Regions from separate parts of the Lactiplantibacillus sp. DA1 genome, predicted to be linked through region 1. Evidence: predicted binding sites of a transcription regulator. Region 1 holds the regulator's gene; each other region holds the start of a gene.
What was found. The regulator NrdR, encoded in region 1, represses ribonucleotide reductase genes. The targets are predictions, from matches to a motif close to ACACNATATATNGTGT.
Positions count from the first base shown of each region.

Region 2: pnuC (nicotinamide riboside transporter PnuC) is a predicted target of NrdR. The motif match lies at 2,167-2,182, and genes of this name have one in related genera.
Region 3: RXV91_RS02220 (redoxin NrdH) is a predicted target of NrdR. The motif match lies at 1,828-1,843, and genes of this name have one in related genera.
Region 4: nrdD (anaerobic ribonucleoside-triphosphate reductase) is a predicted target of NrdR. The motif match lies at 2,127-2,142, and genes of this name have one in related genera.

Region 1 covers NZ_JAWHTQ010000004.1:192,197-196,102, reverse strand. The annotation lists gene dnaI (primosomal protein DnaI) at 1-187, opposite strand, end outside; gene RXV91_RS08005 (DnaD domain protein) at 191-1,594, opposite strand; gene nrdR (transcriptional regulator NrdR) at 1,616-2,131, opposite strand; gene coaE (dephospho-CoA kinase) at 2,173-2,766, opposite strand; gene mutM (bifunctional DNA-formamidopyrimidine glycosylase/DNA-(apurinic or apyrimidinic site) lyase) at 2,776-3,600, opposite strand; gene polA (DNA polymerase I) at 3,612-3,906, opposite strand, start outside.
Region 2 covers NZ_JAWHTQ010000007.1:119,622-123,527, forward strand. The annotation lists gene treR (trehalose operon repressor) at 1-225, opposite strand, end outside; gene RXV91_RS12015 (hypothetical protein) at 542-829, opposite strand; gene RXV91_RS12020 (DUF2089 family protein) at 822-1,100, opposite strand; gene pnuC (nicotinamide riboside transporter PnuC) at 1,298-2,074, opposite strand; gene map (type I methionyl aminopeptidase) at 2,435-3,226, shown strand; gene RXV91_RS12035 (cysteine synthase family protein) at 3,811-3,906, shown strand, end outside.
Region 3 covers NZ_JAWHTQ010000001.1:466,153-470,058, forward strand. The annotation lists gene dnaX (DNA polymerase III subunit gamma/tau) at 1-47, opposite strand, end outside; RNA gene ffs (signal recognition particle sRNA small type) at 429-526, opposite strand; gene tadA (tRNA adenosine(34) deaminase TadA) at 574-1,080, opposite strand; gene RXV91_RS02215 (class I SAM-dependent methyltransferase) at 1,083-1,691, opposite strand; gene RXV91_RS02220 (redoxin NrdH) at 1,914-2,144, shown strand; gene nrdE (class 1b ribonucleoside-diphosphate reductase subunit alpha) at 2,283-3,906, shown strand, end outside.
Region 4 covers NZ_JAWHTQ010000003.1:118,813-122,718, forward strand. The annotation lists gene nrdD (anaerobic ribonucleoside-triphosphate reductase) at 1-2,062, opposite strand, end outside; gene RXV91_RS05610 (hypothetical protein) at 2,511-2,987, shown strand; gene RXV91_RS05615 (peptide deformylase) at 3,186-3,596, shown strand; gene RXV91_RS05620 (FAD:protein FMN transferase) at 3,686-3,906, shown strand, end outside.

The DNA.
Region 1 (3,906 bases):
CTTCACAAAATTCATATAATTTAGCCGCTGAACGTTCTAGCGCATCCGAAGATAATTCGTTTTGATGAGCAGCTAAAAACTGGCGAACATCTGGATCTTGGTACACAGCTGTCATTAACGCCTCATACCGATGATTCAAGTTTTTCCGATTCATTAACATCCGGAGTGTTTCTGAGATATTCTCCATGTTTTAGTCCTCCTTTTCCGAATTTGTCTCAAGCTTTGCTAGTCGATCAGCAAGCTGTTTGCGTTGGGCAGCAGTAATTTGTTTGCCGGTCTGAGCTGGTTGCTTACCACGCTCAGTCTGTTGCTGTTGTTGGGCCCACTTTGGCATAATCTCCTTACGCGTCGGTCGCTTGTTCTTGCGCCGCGTCGGTGTTGATTTCGGCTGTTTACGTTGCTTCAAGTACACCAAAGCCGCTTCCGGCGTCGTAATGTCGTGTTGTTGCCAATCATTGGCGACTGTTTCTAGCAAATTACGATTAAGGGCAGCTAACTCCCGATTTTGCAATAAGTAGTAGATCACCATGTTGATGACGGCATTGGGTAATACCCCCCGACCAATTAAATCATGAACTAATCGATTCTCACCGCTCGTCACAAAACCGTGTTTCTCCTGTTTCAAAGCCGTCAAAAACTCATACGGTGCTGTCTGCTTAGCATACGTCACGAGTTGCTGCTCAGCCGTTGAGAGTTGCGCTGAAGTCTTGGTATCCTTAGTGGCCGACGTTGCAGCCGGTACTTCCGTTGCGACCTGTTGACTCGGAACTGCCGGCCGTTCATAGCGTCGCGCAATCAATAGTTTTAATTGGTTTTCATCAAACTGACCCGTTGTCAAACTAGCCACTTCGCTGATTAACTTAGCCATCTCAATCTCACTGATGCCGTAGACTCGACTTTCCGTAATGATCAGTTGCCGTGAACTCGCGACTTGCTTAAGATCAACATAGTTCTGCTTCAAGATTTGTCCTAGCAATTGCCAGTCAAAGTCATCGTCACTGAGCACGGGCGAGTGATCCTCGGCCGGTTCATTGGCCGCCAATTGGGCGCGCACCTTTTGCACTGAAAGAGGTGGCGTCGTAACTTTTTGACTATCAACGTGAAACACATCTAAGATATTTGCCGTCACGTCTTTGGCAGCCGTCAAGTCAATCGGCTGTGCTGCAAAGCTGCCAGCAAGTTGTTGATAACGTAACTCACCGACCGTATCTAACAATAGGACACTCAATAGATCATCCGCAAAGAATTGTAACGCCAGTAATGGTGCTTGTAATTGATAAATGTACATGGCACCCAATTCATCTTGTTGATAATAGCTGCGCAACAAGCCAGTTGCTTCAAGTTTACGCCGAGCCGCTAACACCGTCGGCAAGTCCACATTTAGGATGCCAAGTAGTTCCGCGTGACTGCGTCGATTGCTCAGCTCATTCTCGCTACTCTGTAAGCTACGTAACGCCGCATACAAGCTATATGCCAATGGCCCCATCAGTGGCAAGTATAATTCCGCCAATACAGCTTGTTGCGCCGCACTAAGCGCTGGTGCTTGCGGGACCACTAACCCAGTTTTGGGTGTTAAGGGTTCATCATTTGGCATGTTGTTCACCATTCTTTTTCACTAATCTTTTTTTCGTTTAGGTGCGTGGGTCGTCTTCGCTGACGGTTTTGCCAGTTTGACCTTATCACGCTCCATCATATCTTGGAGTTCATTCAAGAAGACGTGCATATCCTTGAATTGCCGGTAAACACTGGCAAAACGAATGTACGAAATTTCGTCAATATCTGCCAATTGTTCCATGACATACTCACCGATAACTTGGCTTGAAATTTCATTTTCACCCAGTGACCGGACCTTATTTTCAACATCATCAACGACCCCGGTCATCGTTTCCATGCTAACGGGCCGTTTCTCGGCCGAGCGAATAATTCCGCGCAAGACTTTTTCACGATTGAATTCTTCGCGGGCACCATTTTTCTTAATGACTAATAACGGCGTGGCTTCGACCCGTTCAAATGTTGTGAACCGGAACCCACAGTTTTCGCATTCCCGGCGCCGTCGAATCACGCGACCATCATCAGTTGGTCGACTGTCAACCACGCGGGAGCCATTATGATGACAATGTGGACATTGCATAGACTTCTCACCCCTTGTAACAACTAATAATCAGTTTTCATTTAATTAGTAATAGTTTTCAGCCATTTTAACACGGCAGCTTTAGTTTTATCAATGTTGGCCCCGTTATCAATGACAACGTCAGCCCTTGCGACCTTCTGTGCGAGTGGCATTTGGCTGTCAATTCGTGCCTGAGCCGCCTGTTGCGATAAGTGGTTACGTGCCATTAACCGCTGCAATACTACGGCTGGTGGTGCCGTCACAACCAACACTTGATCACAAACATGTTGCCAGCCACTTTCAAATAACAACGGCACATCTAAAATAATTGCGTCGGGCTGTTGCTGGTTTGCCGCGACAATCGCTTCGAACATCGCGTACTGAATCGGTAACCGTGTAATTGCGGTTAAGGCTTGTAAAGCTTGAGCATCGTTAAAAACCAACTGGCCAAGCCATGGCCGATTCAGCCGCCCGTCTGCCAGCACTGCTTGGTGACCAAAGTGCGCCACAATCTTTTGGGTCGTCGGTTGGCCTGGTCCTTCAACCTGCCACGCGATTTTATCAGCATCGACAATTGGCAACCTGGCCGCTAATAATTTTGAAACGGTCGACTTGCCAGTCGCAATACCACCAGTCAATCCAATCAATTTTGTCATCCCAACCACCTACAACTGCTGTTCTAGCGGACAAAAATGCGTTCCCCGCTGCGCCACTTTGATTTTCTTAATAATCGTGCCACACCGCTCACAAGGCTCACCCTCACGGCCATAGACGTGTAAGTGATTTTGAAACTGACCAGCCTCACCAAACACCGTTGAAAACGAATGAACGGTGGTCCCATGGCCTTTGATTGCCATCGCCATTTCATCAATAATGTTTTGGCGCAACGTTGCAATCTCATCGGCGGTTAGCGAATTAGCGGGCCGCATTGGATGAATCTTGCTCATCCATAGCGTTTCGTCCGCATAAATATTCCCGATGCCCGCAAGCTTACTTTGATCCAATAATAATGGTTTGATCATCTTGTTCGACTTGCCAAAAGTGGTCGTCATATAAGCCAGTGTTAACTGTTCAGCAACGGGTTCCGGGCCAATTGTCCGCAATCCCGCCACCGTGTTTTCTTCACCGGTCGGCACGAGCGTCATTCGCCCGAACTTACGCGTATCGTTGTACAGCAAATCACGATCATCGGTCAGATGGAAGATCACGTGCGTGTGTTTACCTTGATCTTCACCACGCGGTACAACATTATACTTGCCTTCCATCCGCAAATGCGACACCATCGTCAGACCATTGCTAAAGCGAAACAATAAATACTTCCCCCGCCGATCAATGGTCTGGATCGTTTGGTTGGCTAAACGCTGTTTGAAACTGTCGACATCATTATTAATAATTTTTGGCCAAAACACATCAATGTTAGCAATCGTCGCCCCTTTAACTAGGCGGTTCAAACCGCGACGAACAGTTTCAACTTCAGGTAATTCAGGCATGGTGGTTCCCCCTATTTTGCATCGTACCAAGTATCACCGTAGTGGCTCTCAACCTTCAACGGAACGGCTAACTGTACGGCGGAATCCATCACGCTTGGCACTAATTTTTCTAAAACTGGAATTTCTTCTTTTGGTGCTTCAAAAATCAATTCATCGTGCACTTGTAGCAACATGGTTGCTTTCAAACCCGCTGCTTGTAACTTATCTTGCATCTTAATCATCGCAATCTTGATGATGTCAGCCGCACTCCCTTGGATAGGCGTGTTCATGGCCGTCCGTTCTGCAAATGAACGCTGATTGAAGCTC
Region 2 (3,906 bases), on a different contig from region 1:
TGGAAATTCATACTGTCGATGCTCAATCACAATGGACCCTTTACCACGAATTTTTTGAATATAGCCATCCTCAGCCAACGTTGCTAACGCCTTGCGTCCAGTCTCACGTGAAATGCCATATAGCTCACAAAGCTGATGTTCACTCGGTAAATAACTCCCAATCGGGTAAACTTCCGCATCAATCTTCTGGAGCAAATCTTGATAAACTAAGGCCGCTTTATTCACGGCAACCACCCCTTTGTTATCGTTTTCATTTACGAATATATACTTGTTTAGACAAGTTGTCAACATTTAAGTAATAACCCAATTAAATTTGTAGATTATACCAGCCGGATCAAGTCTAGACATGTCTAGGGTTCACAAAATTCGAGCTTATATTTCAGTATTCAATAACTGCTTCATAATAAGTGCCAGCACCTATACAGTATTGGTTGAACTAGCAGGATAGTCCGCACCATAATAAAAAATCGACATTCGCAGAGCGCTAACAGCAATCTCCAACCAATGTCGATTCTATATCTGATGAATTTCATTAATATTACTATTTTCGCAATAAATCTTTCGCTTTCATTGTTGCTACTTCTTTTTTCATTGTTCTCTTTCGGTTCGCAAGTGCATCTATCCAGATACCATTCAGCACGGCTTCGCCAACTAACAATACGGTTACTATTGATAATAAAGAAACCTCTTTTGTAAAAGCAATGTAAATAATAAAGCCTAAAAATCCAGCTCCCGGAATCGCACCAAACCACCTTGGTAAGTATCGATCTAACATATAGAGCACTGCAACGACCAACATACCAAGCAGAATTCCTTTAAAATCACTCATGTTGTTCCTCCCTAAAGTCAGTAATAATCTGTTTTGCTACCTCTAACGATAATTTCTCATCGATTACCAATTTCATAACCTTCGTTTCAAACGTATTTCCACCGTTGTCCTCAATAAAGTTAATTTTTTGAATAATCGTGTTTAGCCGCATTCGCACAGTTGGATAACTTACTTGATAAATCTTGGCGAGTTGTTTTAGAGAGCCTGAGGCAATAACCAATTGTTTAACAAATTCCTGATCCTCACGTTCTAAATTCATAAACCAGTCCATAGCATTCCTCTTTTTAATATTATTTATTAAACTTTAACATTATTTATAACAATGTCAATTAAAAGACATATATTTGATAGTTGTTGTAATACTCGGCTATTCAAATAAAGACGAGCACCCTAATCCAAAAGAATTACAGTACTCGCCTTATTTAGAATATTAACGCTACTAGTCTCAGTAGATTTATTAGCTGACCTTTAGTGATTCAACCTAAATGCCTGATTATCACTAGCATCCGCACTTGCTGCTTGTTCTTCAGCCATCAACCGCGCGCGTTCATGTTTGTTATACCAAGGTGAAACAGTGAAAGCCAAGACATCGTTCATCAGATAAACGGAACTATTAATGAACATTGCTAGTGTCGCCGAACCTTGACGGAACGAGATGAACCAGAGAACCATTTGTGCTAAACCAGAGGCAATCCACCAGAAATACTGATTGTTGTAACGGAGGAAACAAATAACGCCAGCCGTTAAACAAATCGCAAAACTAATGGCATCAATCCATGGCCGCGGATCATCGGTCAAGGCACCAATGAGATAGCCCGAAATCGCATAGACAACTAGGGTTGCAACAATTGCAATCACCCATGTCTTACCCGTAAATTTCCGAATTTTCGAAACCATGTTAACGTTCCAATTAGCACTTAGTAGCACCGGAATATCTAGTGTCACAACATAGGCCAATTGTTCTCCGATACTTAAATAGTTCTTAGCTGAAAAACCAACTACGATGAAACAAGCCGCGGAGATGACCCCTAATAACCCATTAACTGACTTAGCTGCATTAATGGCTAACACACAAAGAACCCCCAATGTCGTCCCAATAAATGTTAGAATAGACAATGCTGTGATTGGGGCGCTCACTAACGTCATTACTTGACATCCTAAGCTAAAATAGAATAAATAGTAGTTTTGTTGTGGCCAACCCTTTAGTTGGTGGGATAAAAATTTAAAATAATTACTCAAAATAATGCTCCTCTTTCCGTTTTCAGATGCGGTTGTAGGTGTCTAGTTGGCCAACCAGTCACGTCACACTACTACATGTAGTGTTTCCGTTTAAAACAACACAATATATTGTATCATTATCTTGGCCGATGAACAGAGTAAAATTCCAAATTTATATTGAGTTGTCCACAATCAATCCAACTGCGCCCCGGCAATTTGGTATTTTTGGCATGCTGATTTTTTTATATTTTTTGGGTTTCGGCCCACTGATAGCGTTGTCAATATCAGGTCAAAACAATGCGTTTTGTCGCAATACAATGCTTGCAGTATACTGGAGAGGAACAAACTTTTAGCATCACAATATAATTATTTTTTTGGAGGAACCTCATGATTACGCTTAAATCAGATCGTGAAATCCAAGGGATGCAAGCTGCCGGTAATATTATGGTTGGCTTGTTCCACGCCCTTGAAGATTACATCAAGCCAGGAATTACAACTTGGGATGTTGATCACTTCGCCTACGAATACATCATCGCGCACGATGCCACCCCTGGCGAACTTAACTTTGAAGGTTACAAATACTCAACTTGTGTCAGTGTCAATGACATGATTTGCCACGGTTGTCCTAGCAAGGATATCTTAGTTAAAGACGGTGACTTATTAAAAGTCGACACAGTCATTAATTACCACGGCTACCTCAGTGATTCTTGCCACGCCTTTGTTGCCGGGACCCCTGCACCAGAAGTTAAGAAATTAATGGAAGTAACCCACAAAGCGCTATACCTCGGCATCGACCAAGCCGTTGTCGGCAACCGTATCGGTGATATTGGTTGGGCGATTCAAAACTACGCTGAAAACGAAATGGGTTACGGTGTCGTTCGCGAATACATCGGCCATGGCATTGGACCCACAATGCACGAAAAGCCTGACGTTCCACATTATGGCGAAGCTGGGCACGGCACCCGTCTAAAAGCTGGTATGACCATTACTATTGAACCAATGGTCAACATTGGTGACTGGCGTTCTGGCGAAACTGCCGATGATGGTTGGACAGTTCGCACTTTAGACGGCAGCCTCAGCTGTCAGTACGAACACACCCTCGTTGTCACCAATGACGGTCCTAAGATTTTATCATCATTCGATAATGATTTTGATGCTAAATACTTATGGAATAAGTAATATCATTTTAATTATAATATTAAACAGCACCACCCTAATTCAGTTAGGGTAATGCTGTTTTTATTTTTAGCGGGAATTAATCTATGCTAATTTAATGCGACTATTGGAACAGGCTTAATTCTGATTAGTTTAAAAACCCACTCGTAGCAAACTTTGCTCAGCTTATTGTCAATTTATGACAAGCTAATTCATCACCAATAAAATAATTATTTTAATAATAACGACAAATTAACACCAAAGCTCGTCTCATAACAGCCTTAGCAAATCCCGAGTAACACGTCACACCAAAATTAGTTACTCACTGCTTGACGACCGCAAAGATATCTTGTATAGTTAGTGCCAATTAATCAGAGGAGGATCAGACATGACTCAATTAACAAGTAATGCTTTGAATAACTGTTGTTGTCGAACTGCGCGCTTATTGCGATGTTCGGCCTGTTAAGCATTGACTTTTTGAGGAGTGTCATCCTAAAATCAATGTCCAGCATGGCTGGATATTGTACTGGGCGCGAGGAATTCATTCGAATTCTCGCGCCCTTTTTGTCGTTTTTGGCACCCCACCACATCTATTTGGAGGAATTTATATGCTCATTCAGCACGTACAAGAGCTTATCGGTCACACACCTTTGATGGCATTACCAATCGACGTTCCAAATCACAGTCACATTTATGCCAAGCTC
Region 3 (3,906 bases), on a different contig from region 1:
TCATCAAAGCGTTGGGGACGCCAAACCCGATATAGTGCCCGATACATGCGATTCTTCCTTTCTTACATCAGTCATACTTGGTTATCATTACTTATTATAAGCCATTGTTTAAATGTCCTGAATAGTTAGCTGCTGATTGTGACGCTTCCCCACTAACAGTCAGTGTCAGTTATGCAAACTAAGCATCTAAGTATACTTGTCAACGAGTCTAAACCCAGACCTGTAACCACCCTTGTTAAGTATTCTGGTTATTCCCTCAACAAGCGATGGTTTTGACTGTCAGTCTGAAAAGCATCATCCAAATAACGTATTACTACTATAATAATAGGTAAATAACAATTAACCAACCTATCAGCACGTCCAAAACTAACACTCAACATTTAATTTAAATAAAAAGCTCTCAACCGAATGGCTAAGAGCTGTTACATTTCATAAAAACAAAAGGCACAAGATGAAGCAAACTTAGTGCTGCTTCCTTCCGGACCTGACACGATTCGTAAATCCACCCTTGCCTTTTGGCCTTGCGGCAAATACTATAATACATGATTTGCGCCACAATTACCAGCCATCGGCCTAATTTTTTTCAGCAGCTTCGCGTCGTGCTTTTTTGGCCGCCTTTTTCCGTTTACGAATCCCGCGGAAAAAGTTTTCCAACATCTCGCCGGCCGGACGTGCCATAACACGTTCATGAACCGTTACTTGATGATTTAACCGGGTATCATCCATCACCTGATACAAACTACGAACGGCGCCAGCCTTGGGATCGCGAGCACCAAAGTAAAGTTCAGGTAGCCGTGCATTAATAATGGCCCCACTACACATCAAACATGGTTCCAAGGTGACATACAGCTGACAATCTTCCAATCGCCAGCTATGCAAATACTCACAAGCTTCTTGAATCGCAATAATTTCAGCATGCATCGTTGCATCCTGACCATGCTCCCGTAAATTGTGCCCACGGCCAATAATTTCACCCTGGTGAACGATCACAGCCCCAATCGGCACTTCGCCAATTAAGTAGGCCATTCGCGCTTCATGTAACGCTTCTTGCATCCAGTCTTCCGCTGTTGGTTCCGTCACGACTATCCCTCCTTTACACTTTGTAGGATGTAATACCCTCTGTCCTTCTTAATCACCTGACAATTACCAAAGGTCATTTGCATCAATTTCTTCGCAGATGGTGCGCCCTGTTTTTTCTGTAAAACGACGGTGAGTGTCCCACCAACGACTAGCCGTGAGACAGCCCCCGTTAACATTGCATCCACCACTGCCTTGCCTGCGCGCACCGGTGGATTGGTGACAATCGCCGCATAATTAGTCGCGGTTACTTGTTGATAGACATCAGACGTAAAAATATTGGTATTCGTAATTTGGTTCAAAGCAACATTTTTACGCGCTAAGCTTAGCGCTAACTCGTTCACATCGACCATATCAACCGTTCGTTCGGGTGATTGATACGCGAGCGCCATCCCAATGGGACCGTATCCGGTTCCCAAATCTAGCATTGGGCCCGCTGGCAAATCAGTCGGATCAAACGCTGCGAGTAGTGTTCGTGAGCCGTAATCCACGGTACGCTTGGAGAAGACACCGTTGTCCGTCGTAAATTTAAACGAGTGATTAAAAATTTCAAAATTCCATTGCTTTTCATCATGCACAATATCCGGATTGTGTGTATAATAATAGTTGGTCATATTTATTTTCCTCTAAATTTCTGGTCTATATCTATGATAACTGATTCAGCGAGTGAACCACAAATAATTTAAAAAACTTTTTAGTCGGTTAAAAGCTGACACTAACACAACATCTAGGGCTTGTGATTTTTACCACACCCTAGATGTTGTGTTTTTTGATTGTTTTTTTCACCACATGTTGTATACTAAATTTATCAGAAAAACGAGTTAGGATGATGAAAAATGAAAAAAGTTACTGTATTTACTAAAAACAACTGCATGCAATGCAAGATGACTAAGAAGTTCCTCACGGCGCACAACATTGCCTTTGAAGAGAAGAACATCAATACGAATCCTGAATACGTCGATTACTTGAAGGAGCAAGGTTTCCATGCCGTTCCGGTCGTTGAAATCAATGGCGAAGACAGCATTGCTGGCTTCCGTCCTGATGCTTTAAAACAATTAGCTGTTTAGTTTGCTCACGCTTTTTTGCGTGGTTACATAGCTAGTTTACCCTTTAAAATATGCTTAACGGCCCACAATCATCAACCTACTGATTGTGGGTCGTCGATTTTGCCAGCCACAATTATACTGATAGAAAGAGGATTCCTTATGACCTTAAAAGATTTAAAAGACGTCACGTATTACGACTTAAATAATGAGATCAATATTCCCGTTAACAATCAGATTCCGCTCAACAAGGATCAGGAGGCACTTGCCGCTTTCCTTGAACAAAATGTTGAACCGAACACGATGAAATTTGATAGTCTCAAGGCCCGCTTTGACTACCTGCGTGAACACGACTATTTGGAAACCCCTACCATTGATAAGTATGATTTTAGCTTTATCGAAAAACTTTACGATTACTTGCGGTCGCAAGACTTCCACTTCAAGACGTTTATGGCGGCTTACAAATTTTATGCCCAATACGCTTTAAAGACGGATGATGGCGACTATTACTTGGAAAACTTTATTGACCGTGTGGCAATGAACGCCCTCTACTTTGCTGATGGTAATGAAGACTTGGCGATGGACCTGGCCAATGAAATCGTCCACCAACGTTATCAACCAGCCACTCCTAGTTTTCTCAATGCTGGCCGGGCCCGGCGTGGTGAATTGATTTCTTGCTTCTTGATTCAATCGACCGATGATATGAACTCAATCGGCCGGACGATTAACTCCGCGTTACAACTTTCTCGGATCGGCGGCGGGGTCGGTATTAACCTCAGCAACTTACGGGGTGCCGGTGATCCAATCAAGCATATCGATGGCGCTGCTAGTGGGGTCGTCCCCGTCATGAAATTATTAGAAGATAGTTTCTCCTACTCTAACCAGTTAGGTCAACGTCAAGGTGCCGGGGTCGTTTACCTCAGTGTCTTCCATCCTGATATCATTGCCTTTCTTTCTGCTAAGAAGGAAAACGCCGACGAAAAGATTCGGCTCAAGACGCTTTCACTCGGGGTCACCGTACCCGACAAGTTTTACGAGTTGATCAAGGCCGACGCTGATATGTATCTCTTCAGCCCTTACGGTGTTGAACGCGAATACGGGGTACCGTTCTCATATGTCGATATCACCAAAGAATACGACAATATGGTCAAGAACCCGAACATCCGTAAGACTAAGATCAAGGCGCGTGACCTTGAAAATGAAATCAGCAAGTTACAACAAGAATCTGGCTACCCATACGTCGTCAACATTGATACCGCGAACCGCGAAAATCCTATCGATGGTAAAATCGTGATGAGTAACTTGTGCTCAGAAGTGATGCAAGTGCAAACCCCATCACTAATTGATGACCAACAACAGTATGAGAAGTTGGGAACTGATATTAGTTGTAACCTTGGTTCGACTAACATTGTTAACTTAATGACCTCTCCAGACTTTGGACATTCCGTTGAAGCCATGGTGCGCGCGTTAACTTTTGTTACTGACCACTCTAACGTCGACGTCGTCCCTTCAATCCAAAAAGGGAACCGTCAAGCCCATACCATTGGATTAGGTGCCATGGGGCTCCATGCCTTTTTCGCGAAGAATCAAATGGAATACGGCAGCAAAGAAGCCGTTGACTTTACCAATATCTACTTCTTACTCTTAAACTACTGGACCTTAAAAGCTTCTAACGAAATTGCGCGTGAACGTCACGAAACCTTCGTTAACTTTGAAAAATCCAAGTATGCCGATGGTTCTTACTTTGACAAGTACACCACCCAAGATTGGCAACCAAAATATGACA
Region 4 (3,906 bases), on a different contig from region 1:
AACCACACGTCCGCTTAACAACATCACAATATTTAGGGTCGTGATTACCGCACTCAGGGCAGACAAACCCACGGGCAGTCGCTTTGAACTCTCCCTTAAAACCACACTTAAAGCACTGATCAATCGACGTATTTGTTCCTAAATAACCAACATGATTATAAGCCCAATCCCAGACGGCCTCCAAAGCTTTCGGGTTCTGTGTCAGGTTAGGGTATTCACAATAATGAATAAAACCACCCGATGCATATTTGGGGAACCGTTCTTCAAGCGTCAATTTGTCAAATGGCGTCGGATGCTTACGAACATCGTAATGAAAACTATTCGTGTAATATTCCTTGTCAGTAATATCTGCGATGCGACCAAACTTAGCAATGTCATCACGGCAGAACGTATCAGTCAATGATTCGGCTGGCGTCGAATATAGGCTATAGTGATAGCCACTCTCAGCTGCCCATTGTGCACATTTGTCACGTAAAGCTTTCACCACAGTCTCAGCAAATGCCAATGCGTGCTCGTCATGTTCCCAGTTAGGACCGAAAAAGGTTGCGCATACTTCGTAAATACCAATATATCCTAATGAAATGGTCGCCCGCTGGTTTTTAAAGAGCTCATCCACATTACCACCCGCCGGTAGTCGTTTACCAAAAGCACCGTACATGTACAACAATGGCGCATTTTCTGGCTTAGCTTCCTTGGTTCGTTCAATTCGGTAAGCCAACGCTTCATGACAAGTAGCCATGCGTTCTTCAAAGATTTCCCAGAATAGTTGTTGATCGCCGTGTGCCGCCAACGCAATCCGCGGTAAATTGACCGTCACAACACCTAGGTTCATACGACCAGAATTTACTTCAACCCCGTCTTCATCGCGCCATCCTTGTAGGAAAGATCGACAGCCCATCGGGGTCTTAAAACTCCCTGTTAGTTCCTTGATTTTGTCATACATCAAAAGATCGGGGTACATCCGCTTCGTTGAACATTCAATTGCCAATTCCTTAATGTCATAATTGGGATCATCAGGACTCAAATTTAAGCCCCGCTTCATTGTAAAAATCAACTTAGGAAAAATAGCAGTACGATGCTCCTTACCCAGCCCTTTGATTCGGATTTGGAGAATGGCCTTTTGAATTTCGCGTTCAATCCAACTAGTCCCGAGACCGAAGTTGACCGTCGTAAAAGGCGTTTGGCCTTGTGATGAATACAAGGTATTAATCTCATATTCTAACGCTTGCATCGCATCATAAATATCTTTTTTAGTTTTAGCCTGCGCATAAGCTTCGCGTTGATCAGCTGCCACCCACTTTTCAGCATCAGCCATATGTTTTTGATAATTGATTGCCGCGTAGGGGGCCAATAATTGATCGACTCGATTGGCAGAACAGCCACCATACTGTAAAGAAGCCACATTGGCAATAATCTGTGCCATTTGTGCCGTGGCCGTTTGAATTGACCGTGGCGAAGCAACTTCCGCATTGCCAATCTTATAACCATTCTTGAACATACCGTCAAAGTCAATCAGACAACAGTTGGTCTCAGGAGTTACTGGCGAATAATCCAGGTCGTGCCAATGAATATCACCACGCAGATGAGCCTTAGCAACGACATCTGGTAACATCTTTAACCCCATCGCCCGACTGGCAGCACCAGCCTCTAAGTCCCGCTGTGTATTAAAAATGGTACTATCTTTATTTGCATTTTCATGCACTACGCTAGCATCGCGCTCAAACAACTTTTTAATTCGTCCTTGAACATTCGTTGCTGCTGCGAAACGTTGCTGTTCAGCCTCAAAATAATTCTGATAAGCTTCAGCCGCCGTCGTTAGCCCCTGAGCATTCAAAATCTGCATCACCGTTGTCCGCAATTCCCGCGTATCAATACCAGTTGCCTGTTGATAATGCGCAACCAGCGCCTCCTTGACAACTCGTACTTCATCTTCAGTTGCCAATAACTGTTGTAAGACAAAGTCAATTTTATACGGATGAAACTTTGTTTGAGCTCCACCCCGCTTGGTAACAGTCAGTGACCGTAATTGGTCTAATATATCGTTAGTTGTCGTTGTCAGCATCTTAATTCCCCACTTTTCAAAGTCATTGATTGAATACAATTGATAGTGCGTTCTGTTTGAATCAATACTATATATAGTAGCTCATTTTTATCAACTTGCCCATGGCTTAATTCAACTGACATAATCAGTTGTGTACGCCAAATCGCTTTGGTCACCCGTTTAGCACGCCATGCGAATATTAACAAATTATTTTTTATGTCATTTTTGAATTAAAATAAGAATATTTAATCAATCTCATTAACTACCTGGTTAACATTGACATACCTTGATTTCAAAATTTTTCATTGCGCTTAAACCGTATTTTAATTCGTTAAAAATTAAGCTGAACACAACCAAATTGTTGCAGACTAATTAACTTATGACTATTTAGTTTAACTCCTCCAACGTATTCGCTATAATAATATTAAGTCCTCATTGAGGGATGTGGGCATCGGAGGAGAGAATAATTATGCAAAAAATACGGGGAATGATTGGGGGACTGTTACTGGTCGGACTACTTGCTGGTTGCCACTCTTCAACCAGTGATACATCATCAAAAACAGTTCAACCAACGCCGTCTAAGATTAGTGCTGTCCGCTCAGTAACGACCCACGATTTTTTAGGCCGCTGGGTCAGCGCTAATCCAGCAATAAGCTTATATTTGAATACTAATCATCAAATTGCTTGGTTTCAAGATGGATACGCACCAGTTCATCGCCACGCAAATCTGGCACTAAATGATACCCAAGCAACATTTACAATTGATCATGATGTTGTTAAGTTGACCCTGAACAACGCTAATAGCTTGACTCTGGACTATCAAGGAACCAGTATCACACTGATCAAGGACCCTAACTGGCACCCTAATCACAGCACCATCCCCACAACAACCAATGAAGCATTAAAATCGGGGACCTTAACACCAACAATTAAATTATCCTATTAGAATAAGAAAGCTGCTATCTGGCACACATGGTTATGTGCCGTTAGCAGCTTTTTATCACTAACGGTCTAGCAAACAACTTGCTTCTGTGAACTACGCTCCCTATAATTAAACTAATAAAATAACTTAACATGGTCTGCCAGTTAATATGCTCCATGACAAACTAGCACACCATCAATAACTACAATGGAGGAACGTCAAATGATTCGACCTATTGTGCATGACCCTGCTGCCTTGAGCATCCCCGCCGAATTGGCGACACCGGCGGATGCTCAGGTCGTGACCGATTTACTTGATACCCTTGCCGCCCACACTGATAATTGTGTTGGAATGGCTGCTAATATGATTGGTGTTAACAAACAAATTATTGTCGTTCAGTTGGGGCCCTTCGCCGTTGTGATGATTAATCCGAAAATTGTTGATCAGCATGGGGCCTATGACACTAAAGAAGGCTGTCTATCCTTACCAGGTGATCGCCCAACTAGTAGGTATCATCAGATAACGGTAAAATACAAGGATCAACACTTCAAACCCCAACAGCAACGATTCAATGACTTTACGGCTCAAATCATCCAACATGAGTTGGATCATTGTGCGGGAAAACTAATTTAACCCAACAATTCATCTGATGACTAGTATCGAAATGAGCTTTGTACAGTTTGCTGAACAAATTGATATTTATGAAAGATAGGACTGGTATCATGACAACTTTAGCTTATAACGGTGAATCGGCTATCCCGGCATTCGCCCAGCAACGTCAGCACCAAGCGCACCATGCACTCGGTACTGATATTGATTTAACCCTCTTTGGTAGTGATAGTGACCATTACCTGCAGGCGGCTTGCCAACTTATTGACCATTATGAAGACCGCTTAACTGTCAATCGTACCGCCTCGGAAGTTATGGCAATCAACCACGCTGC